2 regions of the Exiguobacterium sp. s64 genome follow, and region 1 is predicted to be linked to the other one. Evidence: predicted binding sites of a transcription regulator. Region 1 holds the regulator's gene; the other holds the start of a gene.
The links. The regulator NrdR, encoded in region 1, represses ribonucleotide reductase genes. The targets are predictions, from matches to a motif close to AACACNATATATNGTGTT.
Positions count from the first base shown of each region.

Region 2: the regulator NrdR is predicted to act here: its motif matches at 7,752-7,769, upstream of KNP64_RS02985 (anaerobic ribonucleoside triphosphate reductase).

Region 1 is NZ_JACSLH010000002.1:380,524-396,382, forward strand. It holds gene KNP64_RS05525 (dUTP diphosphatase) at 1-194, opposite strand, end outside; gene KNP64_RS05530 (hypothetical protein) at 218-472, opposite strand; gene rplT (50S ribosomal protein L20) at 559-918, opposite strand; gene rpmI (50S ribosomal protein L35) at 946-1,140, opposite strand; gene infC (translation initiation factor IF-3) at 1,171-1,701, opposite strand; gene KNP64_RS05550 (hypothetical protein) at 2,040-2,249, shown strand; gene KNP64_RS05555 (DUF1002 domain-containing protein) at 2,303-3,166, opposite strand; gene thrS (threonine--tRNA ligase) at 3,280-5,217, opposite strand; gene dnaI (primosomal protein DnaI) at 5,530-6,444, opposite strand; gene KNP64_RS05570 (DnaD domain protein) at 6,450-7,802, opposite strand; gene nrdR (transcriptional regulator NrdR) at 7,845-8,312, opposite strand; gene KNP64_RS05580 (hypothetical protein) at 8,325-8,696, opposite strand; gene speD (adenosylmethionine decarboxylase) at 8,808-9,194, opposite strand; gene KNP64_RS05590 (glyceraldehyde-3-phosphate dehydrogenase) at 9,426-10,457, opposite strand; gene KNP64_RS05595 (site-2 protease family protein) at 10,614-11,096, shown strand; gene coaE (dephospho-CoA kinase) at 11,117-11,722, opposite strand; gene mutM (DNA-formamidopyrimidine glycosylase) at 11,735-12,559, opposite strand; gene polA (DNA polymerase I) at 12,580-15,177, opposite strand; gene pnpS (two-component system histidine kinase PnpS) at 15,385-15,859, opposite strand, start outside.
Region 2 is NZ_JACSLH010000001.1:568,073-583,931, reverse strand. It holds gene KNP64_RS03020 (HTH domain-containing protein) at 1-99, shown strand, start outside; gene nhaC (Na+/H+ antiporter NhaC) at 117-1,517, opposite strand; gene KNP64_RS03010 (amidohydrolase) at 1,682-2,779, opposite strand; gene KNP64_RS03005 (DoxX family protein) at 2,801-3,145, opposite strand; gene KNP64_RS03000 (S1C family serine protease) at 3,201-4,463, opposite strand; gene KNP64_RS02995 (fumarylacetoacetate hydrolase family protein) at 4,585-5,403, opposite strand; gene nrdG (anaerobic ribonucleoside-triphosphate reductase activating protein) at 5,458-5,913, opposite strand; gene KNP64_RS02985 (anaerobic ribonucleoside triphosphate reductase) at 5,891-7,735, opposite strand; gene KNP64_RS02980 (formate/nitrite transporter family protein) at 7,927-8,769, opposite strand; gene KNP64_RS02975 (50S ribosomal protein L25/general stress protein Ctc) at 8,980-9,639, opposite strand; gene mutL (DNA mismatch repair endonuclease MutL) at 9,803-11,605, opposite strand; gene mutS (DNA mismatch repair protein MutS) at 11,610-14,135, opposite strand; gene KNP64_RS02960 (YlbF/YmcA family competence regulator) at 14,190-14,621, opposite strand; gene KNP64_RS02955 (GNAT family N-acetyltransferase) at 14,723-15,151, opposite strand; gene KNP64_RS02950 (phytoene desaturase family protein) at 15,168-15,859, opposite strand, start outside.

The sequences.
Region 1 (15,859 bases):
TCTAAGATCACGTCTTGAGGCGACGGGCCCTTCGTTGACCAAAATTTAAAACTACGGGTCTCATTGGCGAGTTCACCAAGCTCGACGAGCAAAGCAAGCAAACGCTCATCAAATTGGTTCCCGGATAATTGATGTTCTTCTTTGATCCGCTCATCTAATTCACGCTGCCGATCAAACAATGTTGTCCAGTTCACCGGTTGCTCCTCCTATTCTCCATTCAAAGCAGTACTAAAATCATTAAAGACCAGCCGACTGCCAAAATCAATACTTGTATTTGAACACGTTTTGGGGCATGAACCGCCTTTTTACGCGTCAAATGAAGTCCGAACAGGGCACCGATCGCACCGCCTGCGTACGCGTACAAGACGTTGAAATCACCTTCTCCGAGCGTATAACGTTTCGCCTGCAAATAGGTGTAGACGTTCAAGACGATGAGCGCCAATGCGACGATGGCTAAGACTGATTGATCCATGGGACGTCCTCCTTATCTTAAGTTTAAGGAAAAAATCTGAAAAAAGAAAGCGCCGAGATAAGGTCTCGGCGCTGTCGATTGAACGATTACGCGTTCAATTTTGATTTAGCTGTATCAGCAAGTGACGCGAATGCTTGTGCATCTGTCACAGCAAGCTCAGCAAGCATCTTACGGTTGATGTCGATCCCTGCGAGCTTGAGGCCGTGCATCATACGGCTGTATGAGAGGCCGTTTGTGCGTGCTGCCGCATTGATACGTGTGATCCAAAGACGACGGAAATCACGTTTCTTTTGACGACGGTCACGGTAAGCGTACATGAGTGACTTCATGACTTGTTGTTTTGCTACTTTAAATAGAATGTGTTTCGAGCCAAAATAACCTTTGGCAAGCTTGATTTGCTTTTTACGACGTTGACGAGTCGTATAACCGCCTTTTACGCGTGGCATATGGTTTCCCTCCTAAATTCTTTCGTATTACTTCGCGATCATGTTGCGAATGCGTTTGAAGTCTCCAGCTGATACGATAGCACCTTTACGGAGCTTACGTTTCGCTTTAGTCGATTTGTTACCAAACAAGTGACTTGTGTAAGCGTGTGAACGCTTGAGTTTACCTGATGCAGTACGTTTGAAACGTTTAGAAGCACCACGGTGCGATTTCATTTTCGGCATGAGTATTTCCTCCCCACTATGACTCGATGATTAATCTTCTTTCTTCGGAGCCAGCACTAAGAACATGCTGCGTCCTTCCATCTTCGGCTTTTGCTCAACTGTTGCCAAGTCGGCACATTCCGCCGCCAATTTTTCCATAACGCGTCGGCCGATTTCCGAGTGTGTGATGGCGCGTCCGCGGAAACGGATCGACGCTTTCACTTTGTTTCCATTTTCAAGGAATTTGCGAGCGTTACGCAATTTCGTTTGGAAATCGTTTTCCTCGATTGTCGGGCTGAGGCGTACTTCTTTCAATTGGATGACTTTTTGGTTTTTACGCGCTTCTTTCTCCTTTTTCTGGAGTTCGAAACGGTATTTCCCATAGTCCATGATTTTAGCGACCGGTGGGTTAGCTTTATCGGCGACCAAGACGAGATCGAGTTCAGCCTCTTCTGCTAAACGTAATGCTTCATTACGCGATTGCACACCGAGTTGTGCACCGTCCGCTCCAATTAAGCGAACTTCACGGGCACGAATGTTTTCGTTGATAAAGAGCTCTTTGCTAATGGTTAGCACCTCCATCGTGCGATTGCACGAGTTTTAGATTGATAAGACAACATGGCAATAAAAAAAGCGTCGGCAGTTTCCCGCCCACACATCATTTCGGAGTCAGCAGAGACCAAGGCTCGACTGCTTCACGTACATGATGGACCTGACCGAAGCTGTTCGGACGAGGTGAGAAGCGGGCGCTTCTGCTTTGTTGTATTTAATCACTATGTCATCTTAACACCAATAGAATTAAGATGTCAAGAATTCGCGCATGAATAATTGGTAGCTCACACTTTTATGATGATAACAGTCATTTCGTTGTTTCGCAATACCTTTTCCGAGGGAATAAAATAAAAAAGGAGGGATGGGCCGTGTCTTGGAGACAGCAAGTGAAAGGTGACCATGATTATCACGACCAAATCAAACACATCGTACAAGAGACGATGCGCCACCATGACGTGAGTGATGCCAAGCTCGAAGCGGTATTGACAGACCTTTTAGAAGAGATGAACCGAATCACGTTGAAGATTGTGGACGACCACGAGTCTGCTCGCGACTATATCCATAAACGATGGTATTGAAAAAGGGCCGAGGCCCTTTTTTCAATACCATTTGTCATGTACTCAAAGCCCGTTCAATTCGTCAACGACTTGAAGAAGTTGCTGAGCGCTTCGAACAAACGGGCGAAGAAGCCTTGGACTTCCTCGGTCTCGAGAAACGCCTGAACGTCTTGACCGGCCCCTTGTAACCCATTGCTGATTGCACCCCAGTCGAGGTTCGCCTGCTGCATGTTCTCGAACAACGTCGTCAATTGCGTCAACTGCGTATCAGACAGTTGGACGTTGTTTTGATTCAACACTTGGATGACGATATCTCGAATCTCGATGTTCGTCTCCGGTGCCTTATTCGCAATTTCTGCTTTGATCTCGTTCATGAGTCCGGCCACATCTTCTTGCCCGACCGTCTTCCCGATCTCAGAGGTGACCGCGAGCTCTTCTTGCGCCAAGTCTTTCCGTTCCTCGCTCAATTGAATGCCCGTCTCCGCGGCCGTCTGATCATAGGCTTTCATGATGCCCGTCAAAGCCGACGTCCCGGTGACGCGAATCGGCGACGTGATATAAATATCGGCATCCGTGACGCCTGCCGTCACGAGAGCATTCGCATACATATCTTCGGTCACCCATGTGACATTCTCCGTTTTGATATCGAGCCCGGTCCCGTCGGTCAGTTTGATGCGGGCTGATGAATACATCCCCCCGCCGCGCTGCGCTTGCGGGACGGCATCCCCTAAGTATTTATCTTCATCGGCTGCGGTCGTGATGATCGGCTCAATCCCCGCCGGTGCCTCAACCCGTTCGAGCACCCAGTCCCGTTGGCTCGCCGATAACGACTCTCCGAGTGTGACAATCGTATCATCGACGATGGCTTCTGCGTTTACTTTTGGAATCATGCTTGTCGCGACGACCGAACCGATCGTCAACGCCACTAATGGTTTCATATAATTCAAAATGAATCACTCCTTTCTTCTACCATACGTGTTTGATGAAGTCTTCCGCATCCGTCTCAAGACCGAAAAAACGACCACCCTTCCAATGAAGGATGGTCGACATATTAACGTGAACGGTTGGCGATCTCTGCTGTAAGTGACGACAAGAATTCATCGAGCGTGGCCGATACTTGTTCTTGTTGTCCATAACGACGGATGTTGACTGCACGCTCATCACGTTCTTTATCTCCGAGGACGAGCGTCATCGGGATCTTCTTCATCTGTGCTTCCCGAATCTTGTAGCCGAGTTTCTCGTCCCGAAGGTCCGTTTCGACGCGGACACCGCGCTTGACGAGCTCTGCTTTCACTTCCGCGACGTATTCGTCGTGGACGTGTGAGACCGGAATCAATTTGACTTGGACCGGGGCGAGCCATGTCGGGAACGCGCCTTTATATTCTTCAATCAAGTAGGCGACGAAACGCTCCATCGTCGAGACGACCCCACGGTGAAGGACGATTGGGCGATGGTCTTTGCCGTCTGGTCCTGTGTACGTCAAGTCGAACCGCTCAGGGAGCAAGAAGTCGAGTTGGACCGTCGACAACGTCTCTTCTTTGCCGAGCGCCGTCCGGACTTGGACGTCGAGTTTCGGTCCGTAAAATGCCGCTTCACCTTCCGCTTCGAAATACGGGAGACCGAGCTCATCCATCGTCTCTTTCAACTGGCGTTGGGCTGTTTCCCAAATTGCGTCGTTGTCGAAGTATTTCTCTTTGTCGGCCGGGTCACGGTACGACAAGCGGAAACGATAGTCTTTGATGCCGAAGTCAGCGTACACTTCTTGAATCAAGTGGACGATATCTTTGAACTCTTGCTTCATCTGTTCCGGTGTGACGAACGTGTGCCCGTCGTTCAACACCATGTAACGGACGCGTTGGAGGCCTGTGAGCGCACCTGACATCTCGTAACGGTGCATACCGCCGAGCTCGGCGATGCGAAGCGGGAGTTCGCGATATGAGCGCGGCTCATGTTTATAAATCGTCATGTGGTGCGGACAGTTCATCGGACGAAGGACGAGTTCCTCGTTGTCCATCTCCATTTTCGGGAACATGTCGTCTTGATAGTGATCCCAGTGACCAGACGTCTTATACAGGTCGACCGAACCGAGGACCGGTGTGTAGACGTGCTGATACCCGAGCTCGAGCTCTTTGTCGACGATATAACGTTCGACCGTCCGACGGATCGAGGCACCTTTCGGGAGCCACATCGGCAAACCTTGGCCGACTTCTTGCGACACGAAGAAGAGATCGAGTTCTTTCCCGAGCTTGCGGTGATCGCGCTCTTTCGCTTCTTCCAATAGACGCAAGTGTTCCGCGAGTTGTTCTTTCGTCGCGAACGCCGTTCCGTAAATGCGTTGGAGCATCTTATTGTCCGAGTCGCCGCGCCAGTATGCCCCGGCCACGCTCATCAACTTGAACACTTTCAACTTCGATGTCGACGGGACGTGCGGCCCACGGCATAAGTCGAAAAATTCGCCTTGATGGTAAATCGTGAGCGTCTCGCTCGACGGGATATCTTCAATCAATTCGATTTTGAGCGGGTCTCCGAGCGCCTTGTAGCGTTCGAGCGCCTCGTCGCGCGACACGACTTCACGTGTGATGTCCAAGTTCTCGTCGACGATTCGCTTCATCATTTTCTCGATTTCAGGGAGATCTTCTTCGTTGATGCGGCGATCCATCTCGATATCATAATAGAAACCGTTCTCGATTGTCGGTCCGATGCCGAGGTAGATGCTGCCTTCTTCCCCGTATAACCGTTTGATGGCTTGGGCCATCAAGTGGGCTGACGAGTGGCGCATCAAATCGATGCCCTCTTCCGAATCCGGCATGACGAGCTCGATTTTACCGTCCTGTTCAATCGGACGACGATAATCGATCATCTCACCATCGATTTTGGCGGCGATTGCTTTTTTTCGGAGTCCTGGACTAATCGAACCTGCTACTTCTTCTGCTGTGATGCCGGCCTCAAACTCTTTGACGGCCCCATCTGGAAATGTCAATTGAATCATGTGTCAACTTCCCCTCTCTACATTTAAAAATAAATAAAAAAAGCCCATCCCTATGAAAGGGACGAGCTTTGATTCTCGTGGTACCACCCTCGTTCCCAAGCGTAACGCTTGGCTCGAACACACGATAACGAGTGTGAATCGCCGCACGATTGGCCCGTACGGTGCTCTGAGGGAGTAAGGCGATCGGCGTGTTTAGGAAGCTCTCACCAGTCTTCCCTCGCTTTGAAACCCGTGACGACGTCTCATGTCCTCTTCGATGCATCGGTTATATGATTATTAGTATAGTCAACTCGTTCAAGAAATACAATCCCTTTACCGACGTCGGTTCTCACCTTTTAATTCGATTTGTGTCGTCGTCGTCGAGATGCGCTGCATGAGCCGCTGGGCTTTCATTTTGTTCTGAGGCGAACCGTCGATCGAGAAGTGCGTCTCGAGCTCTTCACCGCTGAAGTTCGAACTGTAAAGCGTCGGTAAGCGATGCATCATGCGATATTGCAAGATGATCCCGAACAGCTCGTCGCGTACCCACGGACTGATTGCCTCGGCACCGATGTCATCGATCAGTAACACCGGCACGTGTTGGAACGACGTCAAAAATGAGTCGAACGAATCGGTCCGGATCTTTCGTTTCGCTTCCGAGACGAATCCCGGGGCGTGGACGAGAATCGTCTCGATGTCCGCCACTTTCAGTTCGTTGGCGATCGCCGCAAGCAAATACGTCTTCCCGACCCCGAAGCTGCCGTGTAAGTACAGGCCGTTCACTTTTTGGCGGGTCTTCATGCCTGAGACGAACCGCATCGATTCACGGAGTGCGATTTTACGGGCGTCATCCGACCAGTCGAACGATTCAAAGCTCGCCTCTCGCACTTCTTCCGGCAAGAATAAGCTTTTAAACTTCCGGTCCATCTCTTTTTGGCGCCGTGCTTGACGATGCTTGACCGTCTCTTCATAACGAATCGCGATTTGACCGAGGTCGACATAGAGCACCGGCTGATGGCCCGGGATGACGGCTTGCTCCTCGACGAGCTTCTTGCCGTCCATCTGTTCTGCATATTCACTGAGCTTCGTAAAGCCGACCTCGACCGCCGTCTCGTCTAACTCCGGATGCGCCTTTAAAAAAGCGACGACTTCTGGATGTTCGAGGGTGCGCCGGCGAATCGATTCGTACGCTTCCCGCACTTCTTTCCGGTTCATCATTTGGGCGAGCGTTTGATTGATGCGTTCCATGTCCCTCATCCTTTCTCTTTCAATTCATTTAACAACTTGACGAGTTCCGCGTCGTCTGGGACCGATGCCTCGAGCTCTTGTTTTCGTTTTTGATCGTACGTCCGTTGCTCTTTCGCCTCGTCCTCGAGCCATTTTGGCATCTCGGTCTTGTCTTTGCGTCTCGAGCCGACGGTCGTCCGCTGTTGCACGTTCTCCCGCTTCTGCTGTTTCTTCTCGATGAGCGCGTCTTGCGTCGCTTCTTGTTCCAACGCGTCTTTGGCGTTCAAATAGCCTGCCGTCTTCCAACTCGTCGCGATTCGCATGACGTAGTTCTCACTGAGCCGAGTCTGCTTCTTCACTTCGATACAGTAATAGAACAACGCGTTGATGACACTTGGCGCGAGTCCGAGCGTATCGACGAGGTCGATGATGAGTTGCTCGTCGCTCTTCGACAACTGTGGCGTCTTCCGTAACGTCGACACGTACTGATGCGGATGCGCTTCTTCCATGACAGTCACGTCATGCAAATCACCGATTTCTGCCTTCTCCGTCTCATCCGACTTCACTTTCCGATGGCGCGTCTGTTTTTTCTTCAACTGCAACACCATCTGACGGCAGCCGTCGCGCTTCTCTTGCTCGCTGAGCGGTAGATACGCCTCGTGGACGAAGTACTCCTTCAACATCTCGGCCATCGTCTCTTCATCGATTTGGGAGACGTAGGCAAGCTTCGTGATCGTCTCATCGAGCTTCTTCGTGAAGAAGCCGACGGGGAAGTTCGTCAACTTTTTGACGATTTCCATATCGAACGTATAGTTGATCTCGATTTTGGCGCGGTCAGGTTTCTCGTAGTTCTTTTGTGTGAACGCCATATGATTGACCCCTTTGACGTCGAACACTTCATTAAAGTCTTTCGTCACTTCAACGATTCCGGCCGGCAACGGATCAATCGTGAATCGACCTTGTAACTGTTTGAAGCGGACTTCTCCGACTTTATAGAAGAGAAAACTCGACAATAGTCCGTCGTTCAAGAACGTATGGGGTGCGAGCGGGACCCGCAGTTGATACACGTACTGGGTCAAGCGCTCGTCTTTCGTCTTATACGTCCGGACGAGACCGATCGCTTCGAGCCGGAACAGACAGTCCGTCAGCTCGTTGATCGAGTAATCGAGCATCTCACAAAGCGCGCTGTGTGACATATAGTTCGATTTCATTTTCCCGGGCTTCAGCTCGCTCCAAAGCGTCTGATACATTGCGAGCGCCTTCACTCCGATGACCGGCTGATATAAATGGTACAGCGACTGATACGACTCGCGATCGATGAGTCCGGTGCTCATGATCAACAGTTCGTCAGTTCCGTACAGGATGCGTTCTTTTTCCATGGTAGGTCTCCCTTGAAAAAAGGCGACCAGCAGGCCGCCCGTTTAGTTGGTCGATTTTTCTTGCTTCATTAAATCTTCTAGTTCTTTAAAGAACACAGAGATATCTTTGAACTGGCGATAGACAGACGCGAAGCGGACGTATGCCACTTCGTCGACCCGCGCGAGCTCGTTCATGACGAGCTCCCCAACCTGTTCACTCGGAATCTCGGACTGGCCGAGGGCGCGTAACTGTTGTTCGACTTTCGTGACCACACCTTCAAGTTGCTCCAGCGTGACCGGACGTTTCTCGCACGCCCGAATAATCCCGCGAAGCACTTTCTCACGGCTGAACTCTTCCCGATTCCCGTCTTTTTTGACGATGATGAGCGGTGTCTGTTCGACCGTTTCAAACGTGGTGAAGCGATAGCCGCACTCCTCGCATTCGCGACGGCGACGAATCGAATAGAAATCTTGTACTGGCCGGGAGTCGAGCACTCTCGTTCCATTATGATCGCATTTAGGACAACGCATGCTCAGCCCTCCTTATCGTTCGACAGATTGATTCCCGATGGCGCGGAGCGGGAACTTCACGGATAGCGCCTCATAATATGTGGTGACGATTTGACCGAGGTCCGGTCCGAGCATCTGGTCACGGTTCAATGTAAAATCGACGGCCGTGCGTCCGCCGTCCACTTGGACGATGGTTGCCAATGCGTCCCATCCGTCTCCATGAAACGCCACTTCGCCCCGGTCTGCATCGACCCGGCGAACCGTTTGACCTTCTGCTTGAATCCGTTCGCGGAGCCATGTGAGCACGGCGCTTGGCGATGCCGCCACGTAACGCGTCCGTAATGCCTCATTTTTATGCGAATCGTCCGTTTGGACATGTGTTTGAAACTTATCAAATAATCCCATTATCCACCTCGACACCTTATTTATATAGGTTAAGCATATCAAAATTAAGCGGTTAACAAAACAATTAAAAGGGCTGACCGAAAATCGGCCAGCCTCATAAGGTCAATCTGATTATTTGCTGATTGCCACTTGCGCTTCAGGAACACGAATCGGTCCCATCCCACGGTCAAGTTTCACATCTTCACGAACTTTTGCTTCCAAGCCTTCTGCAATGTATTGCGAGGCTGTAGCTGGATCGATTCGATCCCCACATGTGAACACATCGACTGATGCGTAGCCATGCTCTGGGAAACTGTGAATCGTTAAGTGTGATTCTGAAATGATAACGACTCCACTTACACCGTGCGGCGCAAATTTGTGGAAAGCGACTTCGCGGACTTCAGCGCCCGAACGAAGTGCTGCATCGACGAACAAGCGCTCGATGTAGTCGATATCGTTTAATTTGTCGGGATTGCACTCCCAAAGTTCTGTAATAATGTGACGTCCCATAGTATCCATATTAGTGGATCCCCCTTTACATCAATGGTCTCAAAGTAGTTGATGATCACTCACTTTGTGCCTGAATCGCCCACAACCACGGGGGCAAGTTAGTCCTAAGAGGTCCTAACCCTTTAAGTTGCGTTTGTCAGACCAATTGAAGTTCACGAGTTAGAGTGTATCTTGTTTAGGACGTCGTTACAAGACATTTGTTTCAATTCTTTAAAAATATTTTTAGATAAATATATTTTTTCAGACGTGGGTTTCTTGTTGTCCGATTTGCAGGTAGCTCGCGACCATGTCCAACAAGTCGACGACGCGGCACGAATAGCCCCATTCGTTGTCGTACCAAGCGAGCACTTTGACATGGTTGCCCCCGAGCACCATCGTCGAATCGGCATCGATGATTGACGAACGCTCATCTCCATTGAAGTCGATCGAGACGAGCGGTTCGTTCGAGACGCCGAGAACGCCCGTCATTTCCCCGTGTGCAGCACGCTCGAACGCCTGATTCACTTCATCGACCGTCACATCTCGACGCAACTCGACGACGAGATCGACGAGCGAGACGTTCGGCGTCGGCACTCGTAGCGCCATCCCGTTCAATTTGCCCTGAAGTTCCGGCAAGACGAGCCCGATGGCTTTCGCAGCACCAGTCGAAGTCGGTATAATGGAACTGCCACAAGCACGGGCACGACGCAAATCTTTATGCGGATTGTCGATATTGTTTTGATCGTTCGTATAGGCATGCACCGTCGTCACGAGCCCCGTTTCAATCCCGAACGTCGAATCCAATACTTTGACGACCGGGCCGAGACAGTTCGTCGTACACGAGGCGTTCGAAATGACGTGATCGTGCTCCGGTAAATAATCCCGATCGTTCACCCCCATGACAATCGTCCGCAACTCGCCTTTTCCCGGTGCCGTCAAAATGACTTTTTTCGCACCGGCCGTCAAATGTTTTTTCGCCCCGACATCAGAATTGAATTTCCCCGTCGCCTCGATGACGATCTCGACACCGAGTTCAGCCCACGGCAACCGCTCCGGGTCTCGCTCGGATACGATCATGATGCGTTTACCATCGACTTCGAGTGCATCCCCATGCGCTCGGACCGTCAGTGTGAACGGTCCGTGGACCGTGTCGTGTTTGATCAAGTGCGCGAGCGTTTCCGCCGGATAACTCGCATTGATGGCGACCACGTCGTGACGCCCTTCGAGCATCAACTTCCGAAATACCATTCTGCCGATTCGACCAAATCCATTGATTGCAACTTTCGTCCCCATTCTGAATCCCCCTTTTTTCTGCGTTACGACACCATTATAACGGAAAAATGGAAGCGTTTTCACTATGAATCGTCACATTTTTTTCACTTTTTTTACAGTTTCAGATTTGAAAAAGAGGGAAATTTGGTGTAGAGCTTGGAAAGGAGCTAAGACTATATGTTTGATTGGACAGACCTAGATAAATTTGTCATCTCATTTTTCATCATCTTACCGATTGTGACGATTATCCATCAATTCGGTCATTTCTTCTTCGCGAAACTATTTGGGGGTTCGCTCGACATGGAGATTGGGACCGGGAAAAAATTGTTTAAAATCGGACGCCTTCAATTTAACCGCGTTTATTTTTATGACGCCTGGTGCCAATTCAGTGACTTGAAGTACAGCAATCGCCTGACGCGGAGTCTCGTCTACGCGGGCGGTTCAATTTTTAACTTATCGAGCATCTTGCTCGTGAACGCCTTCATCTTGATGCGAGAGATCGAGCCGACAATTTACACGTATCAGTTTGCATACTTCTCGTTCTATTATGTCTTCTTCTCACTCTATCCGATTTACTATTCGAACGGCCATCCGAGCGACGGACGCGCCATCTTCGACACGTGGAAAAAAGGGAAGCCTGACTCAGACCCACTCAACTGAACAAAAAAAAGAAGGCGTCGTCAGTCGCCTTCTTTTTTCATGTCTTCAAATTGTTCGACGAGGCGGATCACTTGGGCCGACAAGTCGCCTAACGCACCGTTGTTGTTGATTAAAAAATCAGCCTGTTGTTTCTTCTCCTCGATTGGCATTTGCGCATGAATCCGAGCGAGCGCTTCTTCTTTCGTCAACCCGTTGCGCTCCATGAGACGCATCAGCTGAATCTCTTCACGGCAATAGACGACGACCGTATAATCGACGAGGTCCCGCATCGTTCCCTCGAACAAGAGCGGGATATCGAATATGACGACCGTCTCCCCTGCAGCCTCGTATCCGTGCATCTCCTCGAGCATCTCTTCTCGGATGGCCGGATGCATGAGCTGATTCAGTAACTGACGTTTTGTGTCATCATGAAAGATTTCTCGTCCGAGCGCCTGCCGGTTCAACTCGTCGCCCGTGAAACATTGCGGGAACGCCTCGCGGACGCCCGCGAACGCTTTGCCGCCAGGCTCGATGACGATCCGTGCCATCTTGTCGGCGTCGATGATCGGGATGCCCTGCTTTCGAAACAGTCTGGATACGGTCGACTTCCCTGTCGCAATCCCACCTGTCAAACCAATTTTCAACATCATGTCCACCTCTTACTGTTGGCAGTGCGGACAGTAATGTGTGCCCCGTCCGCCTAATTTCATCTTTTCAATCGGTCGGCCGCATCGCTTACACGGCTCCCCGGTCTGTCCATATACGTACAGTGTCTCTTGATACGTCCCGCTCGCCCCATCCGGATTCGTATAGCTCCGAATCGTGCTTCCGCCTCGTTCAATCGCTTCCGTCAATACGGCCACAGCCTCTTGATGCACCCGACGGACCTCGTCAAGCGAGAGTGTCGCTGCCGGACGGGTCGGATGGACACCGGACCGATATAACGTCTCATCGACATAAATATTGCCGAGCCCGACGAAAATCGATTGATCGAGCAGCGCCGTCTTGATTGCACGAACGTTCATCCGCTTCAGACGGCTGTGAAGCGTCTCCGCTGTCACTTCAGGATCGAACGGTTCGAGGGCGAGCAGCGACAATGGCGGTGTCACAAACAACTCTTCATTCGTCTTCAACTCCATCGTCCCGAACTTCCTGACATCGTTATAATGAAGCGTAGTCCCGTCCGTGAAGGTGAAGACGACATGCGTATGCTTGACCGGACTGACCATTTCGTCATGCGGGAAGAATTTTCCTTCCATTCGCAGATGCGAAACGAGATAGCCGTTCGTCAATTTGAACAAAATGAACTTGCCGCGTCGCTCCACGTCTTGAATCGTCTCGTCGAGCAACTGTTGTTTCCAAATCTCCGGTTCGTGACCTCGAATGATTTTTGCGTCGAGCACCTCGACATTTGCAATTGTTTTTCCCGAGACGAATGGCCGCAATCGGCGACAGACCGTCTCCACTTCTGGTAATTCTGGCATATCAAGTTCCTTTCTCGTCTTTATTTCGTATCAAACCATGTCTCACCGAACGAACCGTCCGCGCGAAGCGGCACGTCCAAGGTGACCGTGTGTTCCATCGCTTGTTTGACGATCGTCTCGAGCGAGTCCATTTCTTCTTTAGGTCCTTCAAAGATAAGTTCGTCGTGGACTTGAAGCAATAACTTCGACTGAAGTCCTGACTCACGGAGTGCCACGTCGACATCAATCATCGCTTTTTTGATAATATCGGCGGCCGTCCCTTGAATCGGCGTGTTGATCGCTGTGCGTTCCGCAAAACCGCGCAAGTTGAAGTTTCGAGAATGGATGTCCGGGATATTGCGGCGACGCTTCAGCATCGTTTCAACATAGCCGTGTTCCCGCGCTCGTTCGATCGCGGCATCCATGAACCGTTTCACACCCGGGAACTGCTCGAAATACGTATCGATGAACGTCTGTGCTTCTTTTCGGCTAATGCCGAGGTTTTGCGACAGTCCATAGTCGCTAATGCCATAAATGATGCCGAAGTTGACGGCTTTGGCTTGGCGACGCATGAGCGATGTCACTTCTTCTTTCGCGACTCGGAACACGTTGGCAGCCGTCGACGTATGGATATCCTCATCATGGAGGAACGCCTCGAGCATCTTCTCATCTTGCGACATGTGGGCCATGATCCGAAGCTCGATTTGCGAATAGTCGACCGCATACAGCATCCAGTCGGCCTCACTCGCGGTGAACGCCTTGCGAATGCGCCGCCCTTCTTCCAAGCGGATCGGGATGTTCTGTAAGTTCGGGTTGACCGAGGACAACCGTCCGGTCTGCGTCAACGTCTGCGTATAGCGGGTATGGATCTTCCCGTCGTCTTTGATGACTTTTTGCAAGCCTTCGACATATGTCGATTGCAACTTGCCGAGCTCACGGTAATGCATAATATGTTCGACGATCGGATGCAGCGGCGCGAGTTTCTCGAGCACGTCCGCTGCCGTCGAGTAACCGGTCTTCGTCTTTTTGACCGGTGGCAACGCCAACTTCTCGAATAGAATGACGCCGAGCTGTTTCGGCGAGTTGATATTGAACGTCTCACCGGCGAGACTATGAATCTCCGCCTCGAGTTGAAGCAACCGTTCCCGCAAATCGTCTTCCATCACTTTCAGCGTCGCCACGTCGACGTGAATCCCGGCCCACTCCATCTCTGCAAGCACCGAGGCGAGCGGACGTTCCAAATCTTCATAGAGCGACGTCTGTTCGTTTTGGTCGAGTTCTTTGCCGACGTTTACGAACAGCGTCAAGATCGCCATCGCCTTCTCGCCGAGATGTTGCTCGAGCACGTCCTGTTCCGGGACGTGCAGCTTCGCACCCTTGCCATAAACCGCCTCGTCTTCCGGTAACGTGTAATCGAAATGAGCGGCAATCGAATCGAGTGTCGTCCCGCCCGACAGGTTCAGCAAATATCCGGCGACGAGCAAATCGTCATAGCCTCGGAGCGTCACACCATGTCGCTTCAATTGGACGATCGTCTGTTTCGCATCGAGACAAATCGTGGCTCGGTTCTCGTCGGCCAACCAGTCTCGTACTGCCGGGACGTCTAAAAGCGACACATCGCCGACCGTCACGCCGGCTTTCGAGGCGATGGCCACACCGATGACCGGTTCTTCGAAATAGTCGTCACGGAGTTGCTCGAGGATGAGGACCGCTTCTGTCAAATCTTGCTTGTCGATCGCGATATGATTCACCTCACGCGCTTCGACCGCTTCCTCGCTCGACGCTTCAAGGTTCAGTTTGCTCAGAAGCGATTTGAACTGAAGGCTCATGAACAACGACTTCACTTTTCCAGCGTCATACGGATGGAACGTAAGGTCGTCCGTGCTTATATCGATTGGGACATCCGTATAGATCGTCGCCAATTGTTTCGACATGAGTGCTTCCCGCTCGTTCGCCTCGACTTTCTCTTTTTGTTTCCCTTTTAATTCATGCGTATGTTCATATAGTCCTTCGACAGATCCGTAAGCCGTGAGCAGTTTAAGCGCCGTCTTCTCACCAACCCCCGGGATTCCGGGGATATTATCGGACTTATCCCCCATTAAGCCTTTCAAATCGATCATTTGGAGCGGGGTGAGACCGTCATAGCGCTCTTTGAACGCCTTCGCGTCCATCGTCTCCACATCGGTGATCCCACGCTTCGTCAAATAGACGGTGACGCGATCGTCAATCAGTTGCAGTAAATCTTTATCCCCAGTGACGACCGTCACTTGATCGAACGCCTCATTTTTTGAGAGCGTCCCGATAATATCGTCGGCCTCGTACTGGTCGAGTTCGAGCACTTTGATCCCGAACGCCTCACAAACCTCGCGGACAATCGGGAATTGCTCGCGGAGTTCCCCTGGGGTCTTCTGCCGTCCCCCCTTATAGTCAGCATACGTGTCGTGCCGGAACGTCTTCTTCGACGCATCAAATGCGACCGCGAAATGCGTGGGTTGCTCATCTTCCATCAGTTTTAACAACATCATGGTGAACCCGTACACGGCATTCGTATTTCGACCGCTCGCATCCGTCATCGGAGGCAGCGCGAAAAACGCACGATATGTGAGTGAGTTTCCATCAAGAAGTAGTAGTTTATTCATTGGTCAACCTCCATTCTATCTGATTCCATCATATCATACGGGCACATGCGTTCGAAAAAAAAGACCCTTTTCTAGTAGCTAGAAAAGGGTCAATCTTCCTGACCGAGTGGAGATGAGCACCGGCCGGGACACGAGATGATGAAGAGGTCTCATCTATAGAGTAGCATCGCTTTGTAAAGTCGGTATGAACCCGACATGAATTCCATGTTAAGCGATTGGGAATTTGATTGTGAACGTTGTCCCAGCACCTTCGACACTATCCACGTGAATCGTCGCATGATGAAGGTCGATGATATGTTTGACGATGGCAAGACCGAGACCTGTCCCGCCGGAGTTCCGGCTCCGCGCTTTATCGACCCGGTAGAATCGTTCAAAGATTCGGCTCACTTCTTTCGGCGCGATGCCAATCCCGTTGTCTTTGACAATCAAATATGATCCGTCCGTTCTCTTTTCGACCGCGATTTCGACACGGCTGTCTTCCGGCGAGTAGTTGATGGCGTTGGCGACAAGGTTCAAGATGACTTGCTTGATTCGGTTCATGTCCGCCTGCAAGATGACTTCCCCGTCGTGGCGCGACTCCAAATGAATCGATTTCTGCTCCGCTTTCTGGCTCAACACGAGACACACTTCCTCAACGAGATGATTGAGCTGGACCGGGGTGAAGTCCAAATGGAAATCTTCA
Region 2 (15,859 bases), on a different contig from region 1:
AAATTACATGACGCGCAACTGATCGAAGTGATTGGTGAAGAGATGAGTTACAACCAAGGACGACCTCGTGCCGTCTATAAATTTAATTTCCCGACCTGAATAGGCCGGGAAATTTTTCATTGTGCTGCTTGTTTTTCGAGTGGCGGTTCCACACTCTGCACAGCAATCCGTGCAATCGTGAAGCCTGTGAACGCATAGATAATCGAGATGACCGGAACGATGAAGTTCAAGATCGCGTATGGCGCATATTCGAACGCCCCGACGCCGAGCGTCCCGAGAATGAACACACCGCACGTGTTCCATGGGATGAAGACCGACGTCAGTGTCCCGCCGTCCTCGAGTGCCCGGGACAAGTTTTTCGACTGAAGCCCCATTTTCTCATAAGCACCTGCAAACATACGAGATGGAACGACGATCGAGATGTATTGTTCGGAACACGTGGCGTTCGTTGCTACCCCGGCGAGAATCGTCGACGCAATCATCGAACCGGCCGTCTTCGCTAGTTTGACGATTTGATTCATAATCGATTGCAGCATCCCCGAGTATTCTAAAATCCCTCCGAACGTCATCGCGACGATCGTCATCGAGACGGTGTACATCATCGCGTCGAGACCGCCCCGACTGAACAAGCTGTCGACGAGTTCATTACCGGTGTCGATCACATACCCGCTCTGCAACGCCCCGACGCTGTCTGCGAGCGAACCGCCTTGGACGATGACTTGGGCGAGAAAGCCGAGCGCAATCCCGACGACGAGTGCCGGAATGGCCGGTACTTTCCTCGCGACAAGGACGATGACAGCAAGTGGAATCAATAGGAGCCACGGCGAGATGACGAAGCTGTCCTGTAAAATACCGAGTGTTTGGACGATTTCTGAAGAGTCCGTCGTCGTCTCACTGAACCGTCTGCCAAGCCACCAATAGGCGCCGAGCGCGATGACGAGCCCTGGAATCGTCGTGTAGAGCATATGCCGAATATGTTCGAACAAGTTCGTGTGCGTCAAACCTGCCGCGAGGTTCGTCGTATCCGACAACGGGGACATCTTATCCCCGAAGTATGCCCCTGAGATGACAGCTCCGGCGACCATCGGTGCTGGTATCCCCATACTCAGCCCGATGCCCATCCCGGCGACGCCAATCGTTCCCATCGTCGACCATGAGCTGCCAATCGAGAGCGCGACGACCGAGCAGATGATACAAATCGTCACCGTAAAATAGGCCGGTGAAATAATCGTCAATCCGTAATAAATCATCGTAGCGACGACGCCTCCCCCGATCCAGGCACCAATCGTTAAACCGACCAAGATGATGATGACGACGGCCGGTAGTGCGAGCCGAATCCCTTTGTACATCATCTCCTCGATCTCTTTCCACTTGTACCCGTGTCGCCATGCGACGAGCGACGCGACCGCTGTCCCGACGATGAGTGGGATGTGCGGCCCTTGTTCCAATTTGACGATGGCTACGAGCATGATCCCGATCATGACAAGTAGCGGCAATACCGCCCAGCGAAGCTTCATGTCTACCTTGTTCCCCTGTTGTTCCATGTGTCTTCCTCCCCGATAGCGAAAAATTCAGAATTGTCGTTATATTGTCGCTAATAAGTAGATGATAACGCTTACATTTAAAGTTGGCAATAAAAAAATGAACGAGCTCATCCCGCCCGTCCATCTAGTCAATCGCTTCAATTATCGTTTGCGGCCCTGCGCAACGTATCGGCGAGTAAGGCAGCCGCTTCTGGTAAGACGTCCCGATCGAACGACATATGAGGATGATGGAGCCCCGGTGTCAAGTTCGCGCCGATTCCAATCATCGTCGCATCGAGTCCCGGCTGTTCGACCGTATAGAAATGAAAGTCGTCACTACCTGATGTAATGATCCGGTCGACGAGCGCGTTTTTCCCGAATCGGTCGACAATCGCTTCGGCCGCATGTCGGCTCGAGCGTTCGCCGATCTCCGCACCCGGTGTGAAGTCTTGCCAGTCCCAGTGGATGGTGACATCATGAAGGACGGCGATTTGCTGCAACAGCGTCTCGACGCGGTCACGTAACGCCAGCAGCTCCTTGTTCTGTTGAGCCCGGACGTCGAGTGAGAACGTCGCGTTCCCTGGGATGATATTCAAATTATCGCTACCGGCCTGGACGCCCGTCAACTTGATCGAATGGGGCTCGAACGGCGACAAGTAGATGCTTTTGAGCATCTGTTGAATCGTAAAGATGACATCTAACGCGTTTTGACCTTGATGCGGTCGCGCGCCATGGGCATCGTCCCCGATAACGCTTCCTCTTAGAAAGAATGCGGCTCCGTGTTGAATCGCAGCCGCATATTGTCCGCGCTGCAATTCCTCGAGCGGTCGCAAGTGGATGCCATACAGCTGACTCACTCCTTCGAGTGCCCCTTTTTGAATCATCGCGAGCGAGCCGTTCCCTTGTTCTTCAGCCGGTTGGAAAATGAAGCGAATCCGCTTCGATAGCATCTCATGTTTCAACAGGTCGAGCGCGCCGAGCACCATGCTGATGTTGGCGTCGTGCCCGCATGAGTGATTGGCTTGAAACGTCCCGTCGACTTGTTGCCATAAGGCATCGATATCGGCCCGGACAGCGATGACGTCATCACCTTGCCCAATCTCTGCGATGACCCCGGTCACGTCCGCAAACGTCTCGTGACGGACTTGCCATGACGTCAAGATGTCGGCAATCGTCTTCGTCGTCTCAACCTCTTTCCAGCTCACTTCCGGATGAGCATGAAAATGCTCAAACCAGTTCAATACGTTCGTCGTCATGATCAATTCCCCCATATGTACTTATATTTTTTTGACCCCTTTGATTAAGAGCCACTGCAGTGGCAATCGGGCCCACGTGACCCATTTTGGGAGCGGTATCTTGCCTAGTTTCGACGGTTTGAGCGCCATGTTGATATTGGCTGGGAACACCGCGATTAAGAAAGCGGGTAATGTCCCTTTCACGAAGCGCGTCCCTTTGTTCATGAGCAACAACACACCATAGACGACCTCGATGACCCCGCTTGCCTGGACCATGAATCGTTTGAACGGCCATGATTTCGGAATAATCGACATGAACGCCCGTTCCTGAATGAAGTGCATGATGCCGGCCCCTAGAAATAAAATCCCGTATAGTTTACGAATCAACTGAACCCCTCCTTTTTTCTAAGCATAACAATAAAGATGGGCTGCGTGCCCATCTTTACAGTGCGTCTCCATTTGCGTTTTGAATCTCGACATCGACCGTTTCGGTCTTACCGTCACGAACGTATTCGATTGTCACGGTCCCGTCCGCGTCTCGAATCAGTTCACTCCGCAGGTCGATGAACGATGAGACAGCCTGATCGTTGATTTTCACGATGACATCGCGTGCCTCAAGTCCTGCCCGTGCAGCCGAACTGTTCGCTTGCACTTCAACGATGATCGTGCCCGACGTCACCGACTCCGGCAAATTGATTTGCTCGGTCAAGTACCCCGGTGGGAACTCCGACACGTCCCGAAGCGAGACGCCGAGCGATGGATGATTCACTTCGCCCGTCTGCTCGATTTGATTGATGAGCGGCAAAGCGATATCGACCGGGATGGAGAAGCCGACCCCTTCGACCGAGTCGGTCGCGATTTTCATCGAGTTGATCCCAATCAATTGTCCTGATTCGTTGATTAACGCGCCACCGGAGTTACCAGGGTTGATGGCCGCGTCCGTCTGAATGACTTCGGCGTTGAAGTCGGCTTGTCCGTTCTCATCCGTATCGACCGGGACGAGACGTGACGTCGACGAGACGACGCCGCGTGTGACCGAGTTCTCAAACTGGCCGAGCGGGTTCCCGATGGCGACGACGGTTTGCCCCGGTTTCAACTCGCTCGACTTTCCAATCGAGATGACGGACGAGACTTTGTCCGCATCGACTTCGAGCACGGCCAAGTCATACGTGGCGTCGCTACCCATCAATTTGGCGTCCGCTGTCGATCCGTCATTGAATGTCACGGTCAAACGGTCAGCACCGTTGACGACGTGATGGTTCGTGACGATGTAAGCCGAGTCGCCGTCTTTCTTATAGATGACACCCGAGCCGACCCCGGCTTCGACAGCTTCACTTGAAAAACCGTTTGACGCGAAATTGTTCACCGTCACGACAGCAGGCTGTGCGGTCGCGACCGCATCGGTGACCGAGCTGTCCGTTGTCGTAGACGTCGTCTGGATCGGCGACCCTTCCGACGTCACGTTCGTATCAGACACATTTGTCGGCACTTGATCGATGAACGGAAAAGCGATGGCGCCAGTCAAGACGGCACCAATCACGCCGCCGACAAACCCAGGGAACATCCGGCCGACGAACGATGGTCGGGCCGGTTGCTCTGCGCTCGACGGTTCTTGTCGTTGTTCTGACGAGCCGAGCTCGGTATCGAGCCAATCCTCGCGGTGATTCTGTTCATTTGATTCTGTTGGACGATCATTGCGTTCCATGTGTAATCATCTCCTATATGATGTTTCCTCTTTGTTCTACCCTTAGTATAAGAGGCATAGTCATCGTTTTGCGGAAATGAAGCATCGATTACAAGATTCTTCACAATTTGCGTCAATTGGGTCAGACGATGACGTTACGGAGCGTCCCGAGTCCCGTGATGCTCACTTCGACCGTGTCTCCTGATTGGAGATAGACGGGCGGCTTCATGCCGTGGCCGACGCCGGCCGGTGTGCCGGTCGCGATGATGTCTCCCGCTTCAAGTGTCATGCCCTTTGACAAAGTCCGAATTAACTCTTCGATCGGGCAAATCATATCCGCCGTCGACCCATCTTGACGTGTCTCGCCATTGACGACCGTTTGAATCGTGAGTGGGAACGAGAGCTCATCCGGTGTGACGATATATGGCCCCATCGGACAGAACGTATCGAACGATTTGCCGCGGAAAAACTGGACGTGTTGTTTTTGCACATCCCTGGCCGTGATATCGTTCAAAATCGTATAGCCAAAAATATGGGCATCGACGTCGTCAATATCCCGCCCTGATTTCCCGATAATGACGGCGAGTTCGCCTTCATAGTCGAGCTGGTCGGTCAATTCGGGGTGACGTTCGACGACAGCCTCTGGGCCGACGACCGAGGTTGGCGCTTTCGTGAAGATGACGAGCTTACCGGCCCCCGCCGTATCCATCTCTTTCACATGCTCTTCGTAATTTTTCCCGATACAGATGACATTTTTGAGCGGACGATACGGTGCGACGAACGTGACGTCTTGAAGCGCCAGCCTTGGCGCGACATCTAGATCGACATCCGGTTCAAACTCACGCGCGATGACTTCTAACAGCGAAGTCGTATGTAATTGGTCACTGACGTCATAGACGAACTCTCCTGCCACGACACCGACCCTTTGCTCTCCGTCAACTTGAAAACTACACCATTTCATCAAAATTCCCCCTTTTTTGCTAGTATACAAAAAATCGGGACACGACGGCCCCGATTACGCTTTGTTCAAGAAAATAATCCGCTGGTTGCTCGATCCTCGAAACCGGAGCGACCGGTCCATGAGCGGCTGTTCGAAACGCCCATCGACGAGCACATCGGCACGGTCGAGCACGCTTGTGACGAATTCGTCGTTCATGGCTTGCAACTGTTCGAGCGTATAGCCCGTATACACCCAAACGTTTTTCTGAAGGGCCTTACATCCGTCGACGAGCCGGGCCAATTCTTCCGGTTGAAGAAATGGTTCCCCGCCTGAAATCGTCACCCCGTCCCAGCCTGATTGTTCGATTTGAGCGAGTAAGTCCGCGACCGAGACGTCTTGTCCTCCACGTGGATTCCAAGATTCTGGATTATGACACCCAGGGCAACGGTGCGGGCAGCCCGCCGTAAAGATGACCGTGCGAATGCCTGGACCGTCGACGACCGATTCTTCAAGTACGGATAGGACGCGCATGATGCTTCACCCTCGCTCGTTCTTCTTCTCGTTTTGCCGAATTCCACCGGTCCATCGTCCCGACCAAGTAGCCGGTAATGCGACGAATCCGTTCAATTCGTTCATGTTCGCCACATGTCGGGCACGCTTCGTCGATAATCCCTTCAAGGCCGCAGTTGCCACAACGGTCGACCGGATGGTTGATCGACCCGTAGCCAACGTTCTCGGTCCGCATGAGCCGGACGATCTCTTCGACCGCTTCCGCATTATGGGCGAGCGATCCGTCGACTTCGACATACGTGATATGACCCGCATCACAGAGCGCGTGGTAAGGCGCTTCGAGACGGACTTTATCGCGAATCGAGACCGATTGATACACGGGCACATGAAACGAGTTCGTATAAAAGGCGCGGTCGGTCACACCTTCGATCATCCCAAACGATTGCTGATCTCTCGTCACAAATTTACCCGACAATCCTTCGGCCGGGGTCGCCAAAAGAGAAAAGTTCAAATCGTATCGTTCCGATGCCTGCTTCATTCGATCACGTAAATGAGTGACGATATCGAGCCCAAGCCGTTCCGCCTCTCGCGACTCGGCATGCGTGCCACCTGTGAGCACACGAAGCGCTTCGGCGAGACCGATAAATCCAACCGAGAGCGTCCCTTGCTTCAGTACCTCGCGAAGATTGTCTTCTGGACCGAGTCTCTCTCCACCCCGCCAGACGTGTTGGGCATAGAGAAACCGAAATTCGTCGGCGTGCCGCTTCGCTTGATAGTCGAATCGTTCGAGCAATTGATCGATGGCGACGTCGACATAGGCGTCGAGCGTCTCATAAAACGAATGGATGTTCGAAGCGACAAGCGCCATCTTGACCAAATTTAACGTCGAGAACGATAAGTTGCCGCGTCCAATCGACGTCTCGGCACCATGCCGATTCCCCATCACCCTTGTCCGACAACCCATGTAGGCGACTTCCGAGCCGTGCGTCCCGTCGTAGTATTGAAGGTTGAACGGAGCATCGACGAACGAGAAGTTCGGGAATAACCGCTTGCCCGTCACACGACAGGCGAGACGGAACAAGTCGACGTTCGGATCGTCCTCATGGAAGTTGACCCCTTCTTTCACTTTAAAGATTTGAATCGGGAAAATCGGCGTCTCCCCGTTACCGAGCCCTCGCTCGGTCGCGCGCAGCAACTCTCGAATGAATATGCGTCCCCACCGGCTCGTGTCGGTGCCGTAATTGATGGAAACGAACGGTACTTGTCCGCCACCACGTGAGTGCATCGAGTTGGCGTTGTGGATGAACGCCTCACACGCTTGATACGTCGCCGCGATTGTTTCAGACTCGGCAGTTTCAAAGAGTTGCTCGGTCGTCCATTCGACTGGTAGCTTTTTGAGCCGCTCGAGCTGACGTTCATACGTCTTTTCGACATACGGTGCGAGGTCGACATCAAACATCGGGAAAGCTTGACCGCCGTGTTGCATGTTTTGGTTCGCTTGAAGAATAATCGAAGCGAGCGCCATCGCCGAGCGGATATCCTGGGGCGGTCGAATCGTCCCGTGCCCGGTATGAAATCCGTTCGTGAGCAAGTGGCCGAGCGGGATTTGACAACACGTCGTCGATCCTGTCACGTAGTAGTCGGCGTCATGGATATACAAAAAATTATCCTCGACGGCTTGACGTGACCGATCTGATAATAGATATGTCGTCGACAATTGTTTTGATACTTCTGAGGATAATCGTGCCAATTTTCCAAGTGGTGATTTCCCGTCGACGTTGGCGTTCTCTTGTACGAGGTCCTGATCTGGGAGAACACAGACATCTTCATAAAGCTGGAGCATATTCACTCCGCATCACCTCACTATATATTGATTACAAGCGAGTTAATTACTCGCTTAAGTTCCATATATAGATTATGTCATGTTTTTCTGGGAAGTAGTGAAGTCTAAATTGTGAGCATTAAGTGTGACGTATTCGCAAAAAAATAGCCGAGCCCTCATCTGGACTCGACCATACCTTAATGTGAACCATATCACAACTCTTTAGCAGGCTTTACGATTTTAAATTCGACTTCTTCTTTTTCTTCTGACTCTTGGGCTTCACGCAAGCCTTTCGCGTTCAACCATGTATAAATCGCACCCATGAACAAGGCACCACCGATGATATTCCCGAACGTGGCTGGGATCAAGTTGTGGATCGCGCCGGCAAAGCTGATCGCCTCAGGATGCGGGACGACGAGCGTGAGGGCGAACAAGACGAAGTTGGCGATGACGTGATCAAATCCTGAGGCGAAGAAAACGGCGACGAGGAAGATCATCGAGAAGATTTGGGCGAACTCGTTTTTCATTTGCTTCGGCAAGAAGATGGCAAGACAGACCATCCAGTTGCAGAAGATTGCGCGGAAGAAAATTTCGACCGTCGTGTGGTGCATCTTGCTTTCGACGACCGAGAACAGCCAGTTGTCCATCCCAAGTTCTTGGATGACACCGGTCGGAGCGAGCAGCAAGGCGAACAAAACGCCACCGAGCGCATTCCCGACAAAGCAGAGCAACCAGACGAGCATCGTGTCGCTGAGCGTCGTGTATCCCCGCATCGTCGAGGTTGTGAAGTACATCGTATTCCCGGTGAACAGTTCGGCTCCGCCATAGATGATCATGACGAGGGCGATCCCGAATGAGAATCCTCCGATGAGCGTTGTGAACGGAGAATCGATCAAATACATTCCGTTGACGACTTTCAGTGTGAAAATTGAAGCGAATCCGATAAAGATCCCCGCGAGCATTGCTCGTAAAAAGTACTCCATTGGCCGATAATGAATCATTTGCGAAGATGCCTGTGCTTTCTTCCGCAACGATTCGAGTGCATGGATTTCCATTGATGCCATGTCACAAACCCTTCTTTCTGTTTGAATGAAACCATTATAATAAGAACGAACATGTGAAATCATTAACAATATAAGCCCGAAACGAATAAATTGCAATCGCCCCTTCCACATGTTGACACATTTTTCACATCGTAATCGTTTACATTTGTCGGATTTGTGACTAGAAAAAAACGACCCTTCGCAAAGGGCCGTTCGAAATGATTATTCTTTGTTTTCAGAAGTCTCTTCCGACTCTTCCGTTGAAGTTTCTGACGCCTCTTCAGTCGCTTCAACTTCGCCTTCTGTCGCTGTATCAGCTTCAAGGTCTTCGACCGCCACCGGTTCATTCACCGATGCGATTTGAAGATCACCCTCAGATACGATTTCGTAATCTTTGTTCTCTGGAATATCAGCGACAGTGAGCGAGTCACCGATGCCGAGTTCAGAAACATCAAGCTCGATACGCTCCGGAATGTTGGCTGGTGTTGCCGAGACCGTTACTTTATAGAGCGTCTGTGCCAAGTAGCCGCCTTCTTTGACGCCTTTCGCGTCGCCGACGAGTGTGACGTCCGCTTCGACTTCTGTCGCTTCGTCCATCTTCACTGCCATAAATTCGACGTGCTTGTATTCGTTCGTGAATGGGTCGACTTCTGTCCCGTGAACGAGTGTATTCACTTTCTTACCATCGATATTGAGTTCGATCAAAGCGTTGTCGCCGTGTTCACGAAGAATCTTACGAAGTGCCATCTCTTCGAATGCGACCGGTGTGCTTTCAACTTTGTAGCCGTAAACGACACCTAACACTTTTCCTTCTTTACGCAAGTTAGCGCGGACCGAACGTGGTCGTAATTCTCGTTTCGTTACTTTAAGCGTGTCTGCCATAATCTTTTCCCCCTACTGGTTTATCGATCATGTCTACATCTTGAGGGTGAGGCAGTGAAAAAGCCACCTCTCAACCTCGATGCGTTGAGTGACATGTGTATATTGTTCCCATAGCCACCTATCCATAAACGTAACAGGAGGTTAAAAAAAGATTACAGGCGTGTCACATAACGCGTTTAAATAGCTTCTCGAGCTCGTACGTGCTCCACTTCACTAAAATCGGACGTCCGTGCGGACACGTGTACGGAGACGTCGTCTGATTCAAATCGTGAAGCAATTGCCGCATCATCTCGTGGTTCAACGGATGGTTCGCTTTAATCGACCGTTTGCACGCCATCAAAATCGACGCGTCTTCCCGATATTTAGCGATGTCAATGGAGCGATCCCGAATCGCCATCTCTATCAAATCACGGACCGTTCCTTCTAAATCATGTTGCGGGTACCACGTCGGAATCTCTCTAACGAGGAACGTATTGCCGCCGAACGGCTCCAATTCGAGACCTGCTTCTTTTAAAAGCGGAGTGACTTCTTCAATCGCGAGCGCCTCTTCTTGCGTGAACTCGAGCGTGAGCGGAAGCAGCAATAACTGGTATTCCTTGTCAGGATTCCCGAGCTGCTCGTAAAACAACTCATATTTGATTCGTTCCTGGGCCGCGTGTTGGTCGATGACGTACATCCCGTCCTCGGCACCACAGACGATATAACTCGCATGCAATTGACCGATGACGTCGAGCGGCGGCAACCGCTCTCCTTTCGTCTCGATTGTTTCCGATTCGACCGTCGACGCTATCGGCTCAGGCGCTTCATTGACGAGCGGGGTCGGCGACCAACGACTCGGTGACGTGACAGGCTCACGTGGAATTGGATAATTCCACGTCGGCGATTCTTCCGTGACCGGCGCCCGTTCAACCGTGAAATCAAGTCGCTCTTGTTCGGTCCGATCGACCGGTCGCTCTTTCGGTTTGACCGACGGGATTAAACGCTGTTCCCGGAGTGTCAGTTGGACCGTCTCGCGAATCAACTGACAGAGCTCTTTCTCTTTTGAAAGCCGAACTTCTCGTTTCGTCGGGTGGACGTTGACATCGATCAGCATCGGGTCCATGTTCACTTCGAGGACAGCGATCGGATAACGACCAATCGGTAGCAGCGTGTGGTAGCCTTCGAGCACACTTTGGGTCAACGCAAAGTTCTTGATGCTCCGACCGTTCAAGATGAGCGTCACGTACTGCTTGTTCGACCGGGTCACTTCCGGACGGACGAGATGGGCGCTCAAACTATAGTCGTTCGTCTTACTCGACGCCGTGACAATTTGGGCCGCGACTTGTCGGCCATAGATGGCGAGCATGACTTGTTTGATGTCTCCGTTCCCGCTCGTCCTGAGCAGCTCCTTGTCTTCATGGAACGCCGTGAGGCGCACTTCCGGGTGGGACAAGGCGATCCGGTTCAACGTGTCGGTGATGCTCGCCAGTTCCGTCGCGGACGTTTTCAAATACTTCAATCGGGCTGGTGTATTATAGAACAATTGACTGACGGCTATCTCCGTCCCAACGTTCGCCGCGGCCGGTGTTTGCGCCGTGACAACGCCGCCTTGAAGCGTCATCTCGAACCCGTCTTCCTCGGCCCGGCGTGACTTCAGCGTCACATGGCTGACCGAAGCAATCGAGGCGAGCGCCTCCCCACGGAAGCCGAGCGTGCGAATCCGGAACAAGTCGTGCTCGTCCCGAATCTTACTCGTCGCATGACGTAAAAAGGCGCGCGGGGCGTCCTCTTCATAAAACCCGTGCCCGTTATCGCGGACTTTAATGAGACGGATGCCCGCTTCCTCCGAATCGACTTCGATCTTGGTGGCGCCGGCGTCAATCGCGTTCTCGACGAGCTCTTTCACGACCGAGGCCGGTCGCTCGACGACTTCGCCAGCCGCGATTCGGTTGGCCAGTTGTTCCGGTAACTCCTGTATGATTCCCATCGACTCACCCCTTCTTCGCGGATTGTTGGAGCGCATAGAGCGCTTGCATCGCCTCGATCGGGTTCATCACCAACAAATCGAGTTCGAGCAATTGTCGTTTAATCTCGTCTTCCGCCTCAAAGAGCGATAGTTGGGCCACGGGTTCTGCCGTTCCCGGATGTTCAACAGCTGCCCGTTCCGGTTTCGAGTCCGTCTCAAGTTGAGACAAGATGGTCCGCGCCCGTTCAATCAAATCACGGGGCAATTCAGCGAGCTCAGCGACATGAATCCCGTACGACTTATCGGCCCGCCCCGGATGTACTTCATGTAGAAACACGACACGCCCGTCTCGCTCGATGGCGCGGACGTGCACGTTCTCAAGAGCAGGGATCGTGTCTTCGAGCACGGTTAGCTCGTGATAGTGGGTCGAGAACAACGTCTTCGCTCCAATTGTCGAAGCGATGTATTCAACGATAGCCTGGGCGAGCGCCATGCCATCATACGTCGACGTCCCCCGACCGATCTCATCGAGCAAGATGAGGCTGTGTTCGGTCGCCTCTGTCACCGCTTGGCGTGTCTCCGTCATCTCGACCATGAACGTCGACTGGCCGCTCACCAAGTCATCGGCCGCACCGATGCGGGTAAAGATGCGATCAAACAATGGAATCTCAGCCGCTTCAGCCGGCACGAACGACCCGATTTGATGCAAGATGGCGATCAAGGCGAATTGACGCATATACGTCGATTTACCGGACATGTTCGGTCCGGTGATTAAGAGCATGCGCCGCGTGTCGTCGAGCGTCAAATCGTTGGCGACGTATTCACCGCGTGGTAGCACCGTCTCGATGACCGGATGGCGGCCACGATCGATTTGGACGTTCGTCGACGTCGTCGGCCGGACATAGTCCCGTTTTTCGGCGACGATGGCGAGCGCGAGCAAGACGTCGAGCTCACTGAGCGAGCGCGCCAGTTGTTGGAGCGGTTTCGTCTCTTGCTTGACTTGGTCACGCAAGGCGACGAATAAATCATACTCGAGCGTGCAACTCTTCTCTTCAGCCCCGAGAATGAGCGCTTCTTTCTCTTTTAACTCGGGTGTGACGTAACGCTCGGCGTTCGTCAGCGTCTGTTTCCGTTCGTAACGTCCCTCTTCGAGCAGGCGGGCGTTCGCTTTCGTCACTTCCAAGTAATAACCGAAGACACGATTATAGCCGATTTTCAGCGACTTGATGCCGGTCGCGACCCGCTCTTGTTGCTCGAGATTGGCAATCCATGTCTTTCCGTTCGCTTTCGCCTCGAGCAGTTCGTCGAGTTCGGCCGAATAGCCGGCACGAATCATCCCACCCTCTTTAATCGAGATCGGTGGCGCCTCGACAAGCGCTGCCTGGAGCATGCTGGCTAAGTCGTCGAATGTGTCGAGCGTATCATCGATTTGACGAAGCCGTGAGGCCGTGACGCCTTCGAGCAAGGCCCGCACCGCCGGGATGCGCTCGAGTGTGTTCCGGAGTTGGACGAGGTCACGGGCGTTGGCCGTCCCGTAACCGACTTTGGCGACGAGCCGTTCGATATCGTAGACGTGACGTAGCTGTTCACGCAACTGGTCACGAAGCATGAAGTCATCGACCAAGTTCTCGACCGCATCTTGTCGGCCCCGAATCGCCTGCTCGGTATAGAGCGGCTGTTCGAGCCAACGTTTCAGCAATCGTCCCCCCATCGCCGTCGTCGTCTCATCAAGCAAGGCGAGAAGCGACCCTTTCCGTTCACCGGACCGGGCCGACCGAAACAATTCCAAGTTCCGGGCCGTGTTGGCATCGAGTTGCATATGGGCCTCGACTTCATAGGCGACGGCCGGTTGGAGATGATCGAGGGCGCGTTTTTGCGTGCGCGTCAAATAAGCGAACAGCAATTCAAACGCGCTCACTTGCGCCTCGTCTTTCGCTCCGCTCGACAACGGGCTCGCTAGCCGCTCTGTCTGGACCGACAACGGGATGCCTAGCGGAGCGAGTTGTTGTCTTAATTCGTCGTCGGCAACAATAATCTCACTCGGCGCTAGCCCTTCCACTTCTCGTGACACAGCTTCTTGCGATGACAACGTCGTTAACCATGACTCACCTGTCGTCACATCGCCGCGGGCAATCCCGAAACGGCCTGCTACGTTCACGACCGATAGTAAATACCGGTTCTCTTTCTCACCGAGTGCAGCCATGTATGTACCCGGCGTGATGACTTGGATGACTTCACGTTTGACGAGCCCTTTCGTCGCTTTCGGATCTTCCATCTGTTCACAGATGGCCACGTTGAACCCTTTTTCGATCAGCTGTTCAATGTAGATAGCGGCAGAGTGATGTGGTACGCCACACATTGGAATCGGGTGCTCAGCGTTCTTCCCGTTTTTCGCGGTCAATGTCAACTCAAGTTCTTTGGCGACGATTTGGGCATCTTCAAAGAACAGCTCGTAAAAGTCACCGAGCCGGTAGAAGAGAAAGGCGTCTGGATAATCAGCCTTGATTGAAAAGTATTGTTTCATCATCGGGGTTTGATGTATCGTTTCCATTCGTGTTCACCTCTAGAAATTAGAACAGCTGACCAAAGGCCAGCTGTCTGTTTGTTAGTATCCGCAGCCGCCGCGTGATTTCTCCGCTGCCATACCGCTTCCTGTTTTACCGGCGAGAACGTCACCGTCCGTCGACTCGATAATGCGATCTGTCACCGAGTTGGCGAGTGTGACCGTCACGTATTGAAGCAAATCGTTCACTTCGACTTGCGTCTCCTGAAACGCCTGGACAACCGGGATCGAATCGAGTTCGTCCATCGCCTTGTCGATTTTCAGCTCAACTTTGGCGAGTGCTTCCGTCTTCCCGTAGTGCTTGCAGTTGACGGCTTCTTTTTGTAAATATTTGATACGTTTGATCAACGTTTGAACGCGTTCACTTTCGTTCACTTTCGTTTCCGCTTCTTTGAAGCGGGCCACTTCCGGCGTGCTCGCCAATAAGTCGGCTAATTCTCTCGCTTTTTGAATCACAGTTTGATCAGTCACCATCGTAAACCCCTTTGCTCTCTATGATTGAACGCACGTCTTGACGCACGCAAGTATTCCTCATCATTCTACCACGAACTTATGGCAAACGGTACCGCATCGATTCACTTCGAGACGGTCGCCGTCCGAACCATATCGACGTGAGGAATCCCGTCCTCTAAGTACTCCTCGCTCGTTCGTGTGAACCCGAAGCTCGCATAGAACGGCTCCACGTATGTCTGTGCTTGCAAGTACAAATCGCGATCCCCAAAGTCAGCCACGGCTTCTTGCATCAAACGCCGCGAATGGCCTTGTCCCCGATGCGTCGATTTCGTGACGACACGGCCGATGGCGATCGGCGACTCCTCCTCGAGGACACGTAACGCCGCGATCGGGCGACCATCAGCCTCAATCCAGTAATGGACCGCCGCCACGTCTTTCCCATCGACTTCTTGATATGGACAATCTTGTTCCACGACAAAGATTTCGGTCCGGAGCGCCAATAACTCATAGAGTTCTCTCGTCGTCAATTCGTCAAACCGTTTTTTATGCATCTCCACTTGTCTCCCCTCATAACTTCGAACCGAGCGCTCGGGCGACATGAAGCCCGCTCGTCATCGCCCCGATTGTGCCTGCCCCCGGAAATACTGTATCCCCGCAGACATACAGGTTCGGCAAGGTTGTCCGGTAGCTCGCCGCATGGAACAAAGCTTGTTGCGGTGTTTGGGCATAACCACCGACCGCGCCGTGCGGACGTTTCGTATATTTCACCCACGCCCCTGGTCCCCCGGGCAACATGACAGACGATTCGCCGTTCCAGTCCGGGAACGCTCGACTCACAACCGAGACGAGGCGCTCGGTCCAATCTGTCTCTAGTTTCTCATACGTCGCCTTGTCTTTCCAAGCCTGCCACTCTGTCAAATCGATATGGGTCGAGACGGTGACGGTCCGTTCCGGTCGCTCGGTCCGGAGCGAATCATCTGCGGCTGACATCGAGATGAAGGCGTGTCCTGACGGTAAGTCATCGCTATACACTTGTTGGAACAGCGGACGGTTCATGCATATCGCTTCGGGTAACGTGACGTACAGACTGAACGTTCCCCATTGCGAGCGCTTTAAGTGACCCCCGTACTGCTTGCTGAATTGACGTGACGTATCTCCGCTCAGCAGTTGAGCGGTCGCCTCGAGCGGGATGGCGGAGACGACGACATCGACGAGGTCGAGCCGGCCCAGCCGATCGGTCAAGAGCCAACCGTCCGCCA